DNA from 3 places in the Stenotrophomonas sp. STEN030 genome. Region 2 is predicted to be linked to each of the others. Evidence: predicted binding sites of a transcription regulator. Region 2 holds the regulator's gene; each other region holds the start of a gene.
The links. The regulator FliA, encoded in region 2, starts transcription of late flagellar genes. The targets are predictions, from matches to a motif close to TAAAGTTTNNCNNNCNNNGGCCGATAA.
Positions count from the first base shown of each region.

Region 1: the regulator FliA is predicted to act here: its motif matches at 1,201-1,227, upstream of ACVOLR_RS02630 (methyl-accepting chemotaxis protein).
Region 3: the regulator FliA is predicted to act here: its motif matches at 1,493-1,519, upstream of ACVOLR_RS12665 (GGDEF domain-containing protein).

Region 1 covers NZ_JBRREB010000005.1:38,675-41,944, reverse strand. The annotation lists gene mnmA (tRNA 2-thiouridine(34) synthase MnmA) at 1-505, shown strand, start outside; gene hflD (high frequency lysogenization protein HflD) at 515-1,129, shown strand; gene ACVOLR_RS02630 (methyl-accepting chemotaxis protein) at 1,256-2,455, shown strand; gene ACVOLR_RS02625 (hypothetical protein) at 2,533-2,784, shown strand; gene ACVOLR_RS02620 (bifunctional diguanylate cyclase/phosphodiesterase) at 3,269-3,270, opposite strand, start outside.
Region 2 covers NZ_JBRREB010000013.1:80,474-83,743, forward strand. The annotation lists gene ACVOLR_RS06640 (chemotaxis protein CheA) at 1-122, opposite strand, end outside; gene ACVOLR_RS06645 (protein phosphatase CheZ) at 126-746, opposite strand; gene cheY (chemotaxis response regulator CheY) at 746-1,138, opposite strand; gene ACVOLR_RS06655 (RNA polymerase sigma factor FliA) at 1,152-1,901, opposite strand; gene ACVOLR_RS06660 (MinD/ParA family ATP-binding protein) at 1,898-2,782, opposite strand; gene ACVOLR_RS06665 (AAA family ATPase) at 2,769-3,270, opposite strand, start outside.
Region 3 covers NZ_JBRREB010000033.1:17,687-20,956, forward strand. The annotation lists gene ACVOLR_RS12655 (SDR family NAD(P)-dependent oxidoreductase) at 1-722, shown strand, start outside; gene ACVOLR_RS12660 (NAD(P)H-binding protein) at 834-1,466, opposite strand; gene ACVOLR_RS12665 (GGDEF domain-containing protein) at 1,585-3,126, shown strand; gene ACVOLR_RS12670 (RNA polymerase sigma factor) at 3,194-3,270, shown strand, end outside.

The sequences.
Region 1 (3,270 bases), on a different contig from region 2:
GGGCCAGTATCTGCCTGCCCGCGAAGGCGAGATCCAGGACCCCGATGGTCAGGTAATCGCCCGCCACCCCGGCGTGTTCTATTTCACCTTGGGCCAGCGCGAAGGCCTGAACATCGGCGGCGTGCGTGGCCGCCCGGCGGCGCCGTGGTTCGTGGTCGGCAAGGACGTGGCCCGCAATATCCTGTACGTCGACCAGGGCCATGACAGCCCCTGGTTGCAGTCCAACTGGCTGCGCAGCGAAACCATGCACTGGATTGCCGGCGCCCCACCCGCCCGTGAATTCGAATGCACCGCGCAGACCCGCTACCGCCAACCGGACGAAGCCTGCACCGTGAAGGTGCGTGATGACGGTACGCTGGACGTGCATTTCGCACGCCCGCAACGCGCCGTCACCCCCGGCCAGTCACTGGTGCTGTACGACGGCATGGAATGCCTTGGCGGCGCGGTGATCGCCGCCACCGATGCACCTTTGGAGCGCCGTTTGGCCGCCCCTGTTTCCCCTTGAGAGATGACCATGACTTTTTCCATCGATGACCGCGTACTTGCCTTGGCAGGCATTGCCCAGGCCTTGCAGCAGGTGCGCCGCATCGCAGAAACCGGCCATTCGGAGAGCGCCGTGGTGCGCACCGCAATGGACAGCGTGCTGCGTATTGATGCCAGCTCGCCCGCCGCCGTATACGGCAGTGCTACCCAGGTTGAGCCCGGCCTGCGCCTGCTGCGCGACTACTTCCGCAACCAGGGCAAGGACGATCTGCTGCCGCGGCTGGCCCTGTCGGTGATGCAGCTGGAACGCCGCTTCGTGCGCGAAGGCGCCACGGTCGACAAGGTGGAGGCCGGCATCGAGCGCGCCGCCAGCATCGCCAAGGACCGCGGCGACAGCTGCCACCCGGACGTGCTGAGTGCGATGGGCGCGCTGTATGCCGACACCATCAGCCAGCTCAAGCCGAAGATCATGGTGCAAGGCAACCCGCACTACCTGGGCCAGGCGATGGTGGTGTCGGAGATCCGTGCGCTGTTGCTGGCAGCGGTGCGCTCGGCGGTGCTGTGGCGTCAGCTGGGCGGCGCTTACTGGGATTTCCTGTTCTCGCGCAAGGCCATGCTCGAAGCCATCGAGCGTCGTCTGCGCTGATTTTCAAGGCCCGCAATCGCAGCCGTTGCGGGCCTGCATCGCAAAACCTCTCGGGATTCACGCCAGTGGGCTAAAGACACCCTGCCCACTGCCGATACTGCATTCGTGACTCTCCCGAGAACGTCCATGTATTCACGTATTGCAATCCGTTTGGCAGCCCCGCTTGTCCTCACCCTTCTGGTTGTGGTCGCTGCCGCCCTGTCCTGGCCCTCTGCGGCCCTGTGGGCGATCCTGACCACCATGGTGCTGAGCTGGCTGGTGTTTGCCTGGTGGAGCGTGCATTCGCAAACCCAGCGCTCGCCCGAGCACGCCAAGGTGCTGAAAGAGCAGGACCAGCTGCTCAATGAACTGCGCAGCTTCGTCAGCAACGAAATCGACGGCTCACGCAGCGAGATCGAGCGCGCCCGCGAACTGATCCGGCAAGCGGTCGGCGGCCTCGGTGGCAGCTTTGATGCGATGAGCCGCAAATCGCGCCAGCAGAGCCAGGCATTGGCCCGCATCGTTGACCGCGCCGGTGATGAAGGTGGCGGTGGCAATGGCGGTGTCGACGTGGCCCGCTTCGCCCAGAACGCCAGCCACCAGATGGAACAGCTGGTTGAAGCACTGGAGCAGGTCAGCGGCCAGAGCAGCAACACCGTGCAGCACATCGACCAGATGGCGCAGCACCTGGACGGCATTTTCGCCCTGCTGGAAGACGTCAAGTCAATCGCCGACCAGACCAACCTGCTGGCCTTGAATGCCGCCATTGAAGCAGCACGTGCCGGTGAAGCCGGGCGTGGTTTCGCAGTGGTAGCTGACGAGGTGCGTAACCTCTCCGAGCGCTCCACCACCTTCAACGAGCAGATCCGAAAGCTGGCCCACAGCTCCAAGGACGCCATCGCCAAGGTGCGCGAAACCGTCACCCACATGGCCTCGCGCGATATGGACCGGTCCCGCGAAGCACGCCACGAGGCCGCATCCATGCTGGACAGCGTGGCTGCCATCAATGCCTCGCTGGGCGACGGCATGCGTGAGATCTCCGAGTGTGGCCGCGCCATCGACGGCAGCGTCGCTGAAGCCGTACGCGCCCTGCAGTTCGAAGACATCGCCACCCAGGCCCTGGGCGGCGTGCATACCCATCTTGACCGTCTGGGTGCGATCAACCGCGAAGCCGTCGCGCTGCAGGAACTGCTGCACCGTAACGGCGGCGTGTTCGATGGCGAGATGGTCAGCGCGCTACAGCGCACCGGCAGCCGCCTGCGCGAAATGCGCGTGGAGTGGGAGCGCCCGCCGCACAAGCCGGTGTCCCAGCAGAGCATGGGCGCAGGCACGGTGGAGTTGTTCTGATTCCACCCCGCACCCGTACTGCATCCGAGCCCCGGCCCTTGGCCGGGGCTTTGCTGTTGCTGCAAGCGCGCTGATATATGCTGACACCTTGCTCCACCGCCAACAGCAACGCCGAGCCAGCACCGCAGGCTGATGACGCCATGCCTCTTCCTACTGCCGCCAATCGCATCTCGTTGAGCCGACGCGAACAGCTCGCGCTGCTTGAGCAGCGTGCGCAGCAGGAGCTGCTGGAGCTGCGTGCAGTGCGCGATCAAGCCCAGAGCCCTGGCCGCGTTGAAGACTCTGACTGGCTGACAAGCTGCATCGACTGGGACCTGTCGGTCCCCTGAGACCTCCCCTCAAGCTGCGCTTGGCCGGGCTACACATCTGCGCGCACCGCGGCCCTCTTTGTGGGAGCGGCGTAAGCCGCGAAGCAAGCACAGCATCAGCTCACGGCCTGCAAGCAACGCCAGCTTCGCGGCTGACGCCGCCCCCACAGACAAGCAGCATGGTGGCCTTGGCCTGCGCGCACTCCGCTTCTGTTGTAGGAGCGGCGTAAGCCGCGAAGCAAGAACAGCATCAGCTCATGGCCTGCAAGCAACGCCCGCTTCGCGGCTGACGCCGCCCCCACAGACAAACAGCATGGCGGCCTTGGCCTGCGCGCACTCCGCGCCTTTTTGTGGGAGCGGCGTGAGCTGCGAAGCAAACACATCGCCAGATGAAGGGTTGCGGCATTACCAGCTTCGCGGCTGACGCCGCTCCCACACGCAAAGACAAAGAAAAAGCCCGGCTGCGGATCACGCAGCCAGGCTTGGTTGTTTGCTTTGCCAACGATC
Region 2 (3,270 bases):
TTGAGCTGCTCGCTGTCGTGCGGTGCCTGTTCCAGCGTCACCAGCTGTTCGCCGAGGCGATCCAGGATCTCCTGCGCTTCGAGGATGAAGTCGGCGGCGATGTCGTCGGCAAAAGCACTCATGACTTACAGCCCCAGGTCCGAGAGCAGGTCGTCTGCGTCCACCTGCGACACGGCGTGGCGGTCCAGGCCATTGACGGCCGGGCCAGCCAAGCCCTGGTTGCGTGTGTCTTCTTCCGGCGGCGGCAGGCCAAGCGCGCCGAAACCTTCATGCACGCGACGGACGATGCCAACCACGCGGCGGATGATCTGCCCGGTCAGGTCCTGGTAGCTCTGGGTCAGCGCTACTTCGGTGAGGTTGTGGCGGATGCGTTCGAGGATTTCGCCCTGTTCGGCATTCAGCCCGTCCGCACGCAGGCGCTCGGTCAGTGCACGGCATTCCTCGGCCAGATCCAGCGTCCGATGGGTGGCCTGCTCGGTCATCTGCACCACATGGTCCAGACGCGCACAGGCGTCATCCAGCTCGCCGGCTTCGCTGGACACGCTGGGCAGTTCGCCCAGTGCCTGGCCCAGTTCGCGTGCCAGCCGGCCCAGCCCGGACATCATCGGCTGCGCGCGCAGGGCGGCCAGCGCGTCGATTTCCCGGCGCCAGCCGGCTTCGTCGCCGCTTTCCAATGCTGCCAGTGCGTCCTGCAGGCGTTGCACCAGGGCTGTTTTGTCGCTCAATGCTTCGCCGAGCTGGTTCATCAGGCGCTCGCTGCCAGGCGTTCGAAGATCTTGCCGAGCTTCTCTTCCAGCGTCTGCGCGGTGAACGGCTTGATGATGTAGCCGTTCACACCGCTCTGTGCGGCCTCGATGATCTGCTCGCGCTTGGCTTCGGCGGTGACCATCAATACAGGCAAGGTCTTGAGCTTGGCATCATTGCGGATCGCCTTGAGCAGCTCGATGCCGGTCATCACCGGCATGTTCCAGTCGGTGACGACGAAATCGAACGACTGCGTCTGCAGCATCGACAGCGCGGCATGCCCGTCCTCGGCTTCGGCGGTATTGGTGAAGCCCAGATCGCCGAGCAGGTTCTTGACGATGCGGCGCATCGTCGAGAAGTCGTCAACGATCAGGATGCGCATGTTTTTGTTCAAAAGACTTTCCTCTTCATGGTTCTTCGAGCCCGGCGTCGGCCGCCTCGAAAATCTTCAGTCGGCCGCGCAGACGCAGCGTGGCCTGGCCGTGGATCTGACAGACGCGGGATTCGCTTACGCCCAATACCGCGCCAATTTCTTTCAGGTTCAATTCCTGCTCGTAGTACAGCGACAACACCAACTGCTCGCGCTCGGGCAGTTGGCCGATGGCCTTGCCCAGCTCGGCGCCGAACTGGCTGCGCTCCAGCACCTGCTGCGGGTTGGGACCGCCGGTGGTCGGGGTGTCCAGCTCGCCCTGGTCTTCGATGCGTGATTCCAGGCTCAGCACCTGACCGCGTGAGGCGTCTTCGACCAGACGCATGTATTCGGGCAGCGGCAGCTCCATCGCTTCGGCTACTTCGCTGGCGCTGGCCGAGCGGCCGGTGCTCTGCTCGAGGCGGCGGATGGTGGCGGCGGCATCGCGGGCGCGGCGGTGCACCGAGCGTGGGACCCAGTCGCCGCGGCGGATTTCGTCGATCATCGAGCCGCGGATGCGGATCGATGCATAGGTTTCGAACGAGGCGCCCTGTTCGGCGTCATAGCTGCGCGAGGCCTCGATCAGGCCCATCATCCCGGCCTGGATCAGATCATCGACCTCGACGCTTGCGGGCAGGCGCGCGGCCAGATGGTGGGCGATGCGGCGGACAAGGTCGGCGTGGCGGGCGATGCAGTCATTAGCCGCACTGCGCTGGACTTCACGGTATTGGGCGGCTGCATTGTTCATGCCTTCACCTTCTGCTGGATGATGCGTTCCAGGAAGAACTCAACGCCGCCGCGCGGGGCGGTTGGGGCTTGCCAGCGCGCGGTGCGACGGGCGATTTCGTTGATGGCCAGCGAGGCTGGCGCGGAAGGATAGAGTTTGACCACCGGCTGCTGGCGCTGCACCGACAGGCGCAGCCAGTCGTCCTGCGGCACGCAGCCCAGGTAGTTCAGCGACACATCGATCAGGAACTTCTCGCAGACCCGCACCAGCTTTTCGTACAGGGCGCGGCCTTCGTTGGGGTCGCGGACCATGTTGGCCACCACCTGGATGCGGTCCACGCCGCGTTCGCGCGACAGGACCTTGATCAGCGCGTAGGCATCGGTGATCGAGGCCGGCTCGTCGCAGACCACCACAACGGTGTCCTGGGCGGCCTGGCAGAAGGTCAGTACGCTGTCGGTGATGCCGGCGGCGGTGTCGATGATCATCACATCGAGCTCGCGTTCGAGCTCGGAGAACACGTTGACCAGGCCGACGTGTTCGGCTGGCTGCAGTTCAGCCATATGCCGACGGCCCGAGGCGGCCGGCACTACCAGTACGCCGTTGGGGCCTTCCATGATCACTTCGTCCAGCGTGGCGCGCCCGGCGACCAGGTCGGCCAGGGTGTGCTTGGGCTGCAGGCCCAGCACCACGTCGATGTTGGCCAGGCCCAGGTCGGCATCCAGCAGCAGGGTACGTTTGCCCATGCCTGCCAGTGCCACAGCCAGGTTGGCCGAGACATTGGTTTTACCTACACCGCCCTTGCCGCCGGTCACCGCGATGGTGCGCACCGGGCCTGCCGGTTCGTGCCGGGTAGCCGACAGGGGGAAGGTGTTGGTCAGCTTGGCGTACTCACGCGACTGCATTGTTCAACTCCGTGTTGCAGGGCATATCGGCCGCGCGGCGCAAATCTTCAAGGCGAAGTACGAGATTTGCGGCGGAGGCCCGATAAAGGTCTTCCGGAACGTCCTGGCCGTCGGTCACCCAGGTGATCGGCAGGCGGTGATCGACCGCCACCGACAGTGCCGAACCGAAGCGGCCGGTCTCGTCCAGCTTGGTCAGCACCACGCCCTGCGGGTTGGCAGCGCTGAAGCGGCGGACCACTTCGTCCATGTCCTGGAAGGCGGTATTGGCCGGCAGCACCAGCAGGGTGCGGATCTGGCCGGCGGCGCGCAGCCACTGCAGCTGGGCGGTCAGGGCGCGGTCGCGCTGGCCGAGGCCGGCGGTGTCGATCAGCACCAGCTTGTAGTCGGCCAGCTTCTGCAGCAATTGGTTGAGGTCGGTGCCGCTATTGGCCTCGTGTACGGCGATGCCGAGCTGGCGGCCGAAGCCGTACAGCTGCTCGCGGGCGCCG
Region 3 (3,270 bases), on a different contig from region 2:
CCGGTGGCAGCCGCGGCATCGGCCTGGCCATCGCCCAGGCCTTTGCCCGCGACGGCGCGAAAGTCAGCATCTGTGCACGTGGTGCAGCGGCGCTGCAGCAGGCAGCCGAACTACTGCTGCGCGATGGTGCAGCTGCCGCGCACACGCAGCAATGTGATCTCGCCGATCCAGCGCAGATTCAAGCCTGGATCGATGCCGCGGCCGCCGAACTGGGCGGCGTCGACATCCTCATCAACAATGCGTCCGGCTATGGCAACGGCAATGACGATGCCAGCTGGCAGGCCGGTTTCGATATCGACCTGATGGCTGCCGTGCGCGCCAACCGCGCCGCCCTGCCCTATCTGCGCCTGAGTGCGATGCCGACCATCCTCAACATCAGCTCGATCAATGCCTCGGTGCCGACACCGCGCGCAGCGGCCTACTCCGCCGCCAAGGCCGCGTTGAACTACTACACCGTATCGCTGGCCACCGAGCTGGCGCGCGAGCGTATCCGGGTCAACGCACTGGCCCCGGGCTCGATCGAATTCCCCGGTGGGCTGTGGGAGCAGCGCCGCAGCAGCGCCCCCGAACTCTACGAACAGATCCGCGCCAAGATCCCGTTCGGTGGCTTTGGCAATGTTGAAGATGTAGCCAACACCGCGGTCTTCCTGTGCTCGCCCACAGCGCGTTGGATCACCGGCCAGGTGCTGGCGGTGGATGGCGGGCAGTCGTTGCCGGCCTGAGCCTCGCCCGCTGTTTGTAGGAGCGGCGTGAGCCGCGAAGCCGGTGCACTCACAGATCGCCAGCTTCGCGGCTTACGCCGCTCCCACAACCCAGCCAACCTCGCCCGGAACTCACACCAACGCCGCCGCCCCCACCACCCGCACATCCGGCTGCGGATTCAACACCGCCTCCACCAAGGCATCGGCGATCCGCGTGGCCGGATTGATCCGCCACGCACGCGGCAGCACCGGTGCAAGCGCCCCCAATACCACGCTGGCCAGATCCTCACCGGTTCGCCGTTCGGCGCGGTCGCCGCCAATCAGGCCCGGGCGCACCAAGGTCAATGAAGCAAAGCCCAGCGCGCGCAGGTCCTGTTCCAACTCGCCTTTGACCCGGCTGTAGAACACCAGTGAGCGCGGGTTGGCACCTGCCGCCGAGTTCAAAGCAAACACCTCGCAGCCATTGGCACGGACCGCGCGTGCAATAGCCAAGGGATAGCCATGGTCGATCTGCCGGAAGGCCTCACGCGAGCCAGCCTGCTTCATCGTCGAGCCCAGTGCGCAGATCACCGCATCCACCTGCCAGCCCTGCGCCACCGTCGCCAGCTCGGTGAAATCCAGCACCGGATTGAGCAGCTTGGCGTTGGTCCGCGCCAGCGCGCGGCGGGTCGGTGCGACCACGCCACTGCAGCGTGGATCGGCCAGCAACCGCTGCAGTACCTGCGCCCCGACCAGACCGGTCGCGCCGGCCAGCAATACCTGCATGATGTGCTCCTGTGATCGGCTGCCATTCAAGCCGGCTGCTACCTTGCCGATAATGGGGCTTGGACACCACCTCCGGCTGCGCACAGGCGCAGCCACAACCCGCCCGGACCCCTGCGCAATGGCCGACAGCCCCGATGATTCCTCCACCTCCCGCAGCAGCGGGCTGGGTCGCATCCTGGCGCGGCGAACCACGCCGCAGGCGGCTGCGGCGGTCGAGGTGGTAGCCAACGGGGGCGGTGGCATGGCGATGCTGCAGCGCTTGTTCATCGGCGCCAACGCGCCGGAATCGGTATTGGCCGCCTTCGCCCAGGGCATGTGCACCTTGCCCGGCGAACTCGGCGATATGGGCCAACGCCTGCACAGCGCCCATGCCGAGCAGGACTGGGAGCGCTATGGTCGCCTGCTGCGGCAGCTGATCGACAAGTACATCCGTACCGTTGAGCTGGAGGCATCCCACACCAGCAACAGCCAGGCCGAACAGCTGCGCGACATGCTACGCGACACGCTAGGCGCGGTGCTGGCCAGCCTGATGCAGCAGTCGCCGGAGCTGGAACAGCAAGCCCAGCGCATGGGCGATGAACTGCGCAGCTGGCGCAGTGGCCAGCCCCTGCAGCCAGTCGCCATGCATCTGCGCGAGCTCTGCCACCAGGTCGGCGTGCGCAGCAACAGCCTGCAGGAACAGCGCGACCTGCTGCTCAACCTGTTCGACATGCTGCTGGAGAACATCTCCGAACTGCTCGATGGCGACAGCTGGCTGCAAGGCCAGATCCGCTCGATCCGGCAACTACTGGCCGGGCCACTGGACGCCAGCTCGCTGGAACAGACCCGCAATGACCTGCGCGAAGTGATCTATCGGCAAGGGCTGCTACGCGAGGGCATCGATCAATCCAAACAGGCGATGAAGGACCTGATGGTGGATTTCGTGCAGCAGGTGGACGGCATGGTCACCGAGACCGGCGAGTTCCACGATCGTATTGCAAGCTACGCCGTTGCCGTGCGCCAGACCCGCAGCATCTCCGACCTCACCCAGCTGCTGCAGGACGTGCTGCAGGACACCGCGCGGGTGCAGGAGCAGGCTGCACGTGCACGTGACCATCTGGCCAATGCCCGCGCCGAGGCCAAGGCCGCCGAGCAGCGTGTGCAGCAACTGGAGCGCGAGCTGGAGGAAGCCGGCAGCCAGCTGCGTACCGACCCGCTGACCGGCGCCCTGAACCGCCGTGGCCTGGAGCAGCAGCTGGGCGAGCTGCTAGCTGACCACAGCACGCCACTGAGCCTAGCCATGATCGACCTGGACCACTTCGGCCAGACCAATGCACAGCATGGCCACGCCGGCGGCGATCAGGCCCTGCGCCATCTGGTGGCGGTGACCCAGCAACGCCTGCGCGGCCGCGACTGCATCGCCCGCCTCGGCGGCGACGAATTCGTGCTGGTGCTGCCCGGGCTCAACCGCGCCGCTGCATTGGAAACCCTGCAACAACTGCAGCAGCAGCTGGCGCAACGCCCGTTCCTGCATGAAGAACAGCGCGTGCAGGTGCGTTTCAGCGCTGGCGTCGCCCAAGCCCAGCCCGGCGAAGCCCTGCAGGCCCTGCTGCAGCGCGCCGATCAGGCGCTGTATGCGGCCAAACGCGTAGGCCGCAATCAGGTCCTGCCCGCCGCCTGAGCGGCGACAGCAACGACAATCGGCTCACAGCTGTGATATTTGCTGCGCTGGTGCGAATCACCCGGGCATGGACATCACTGCGACCGACCCCATCGCTGATCTGCAACAACGCTTTGCCCTGCTGCTGGCCCAGCATCAGGGCAT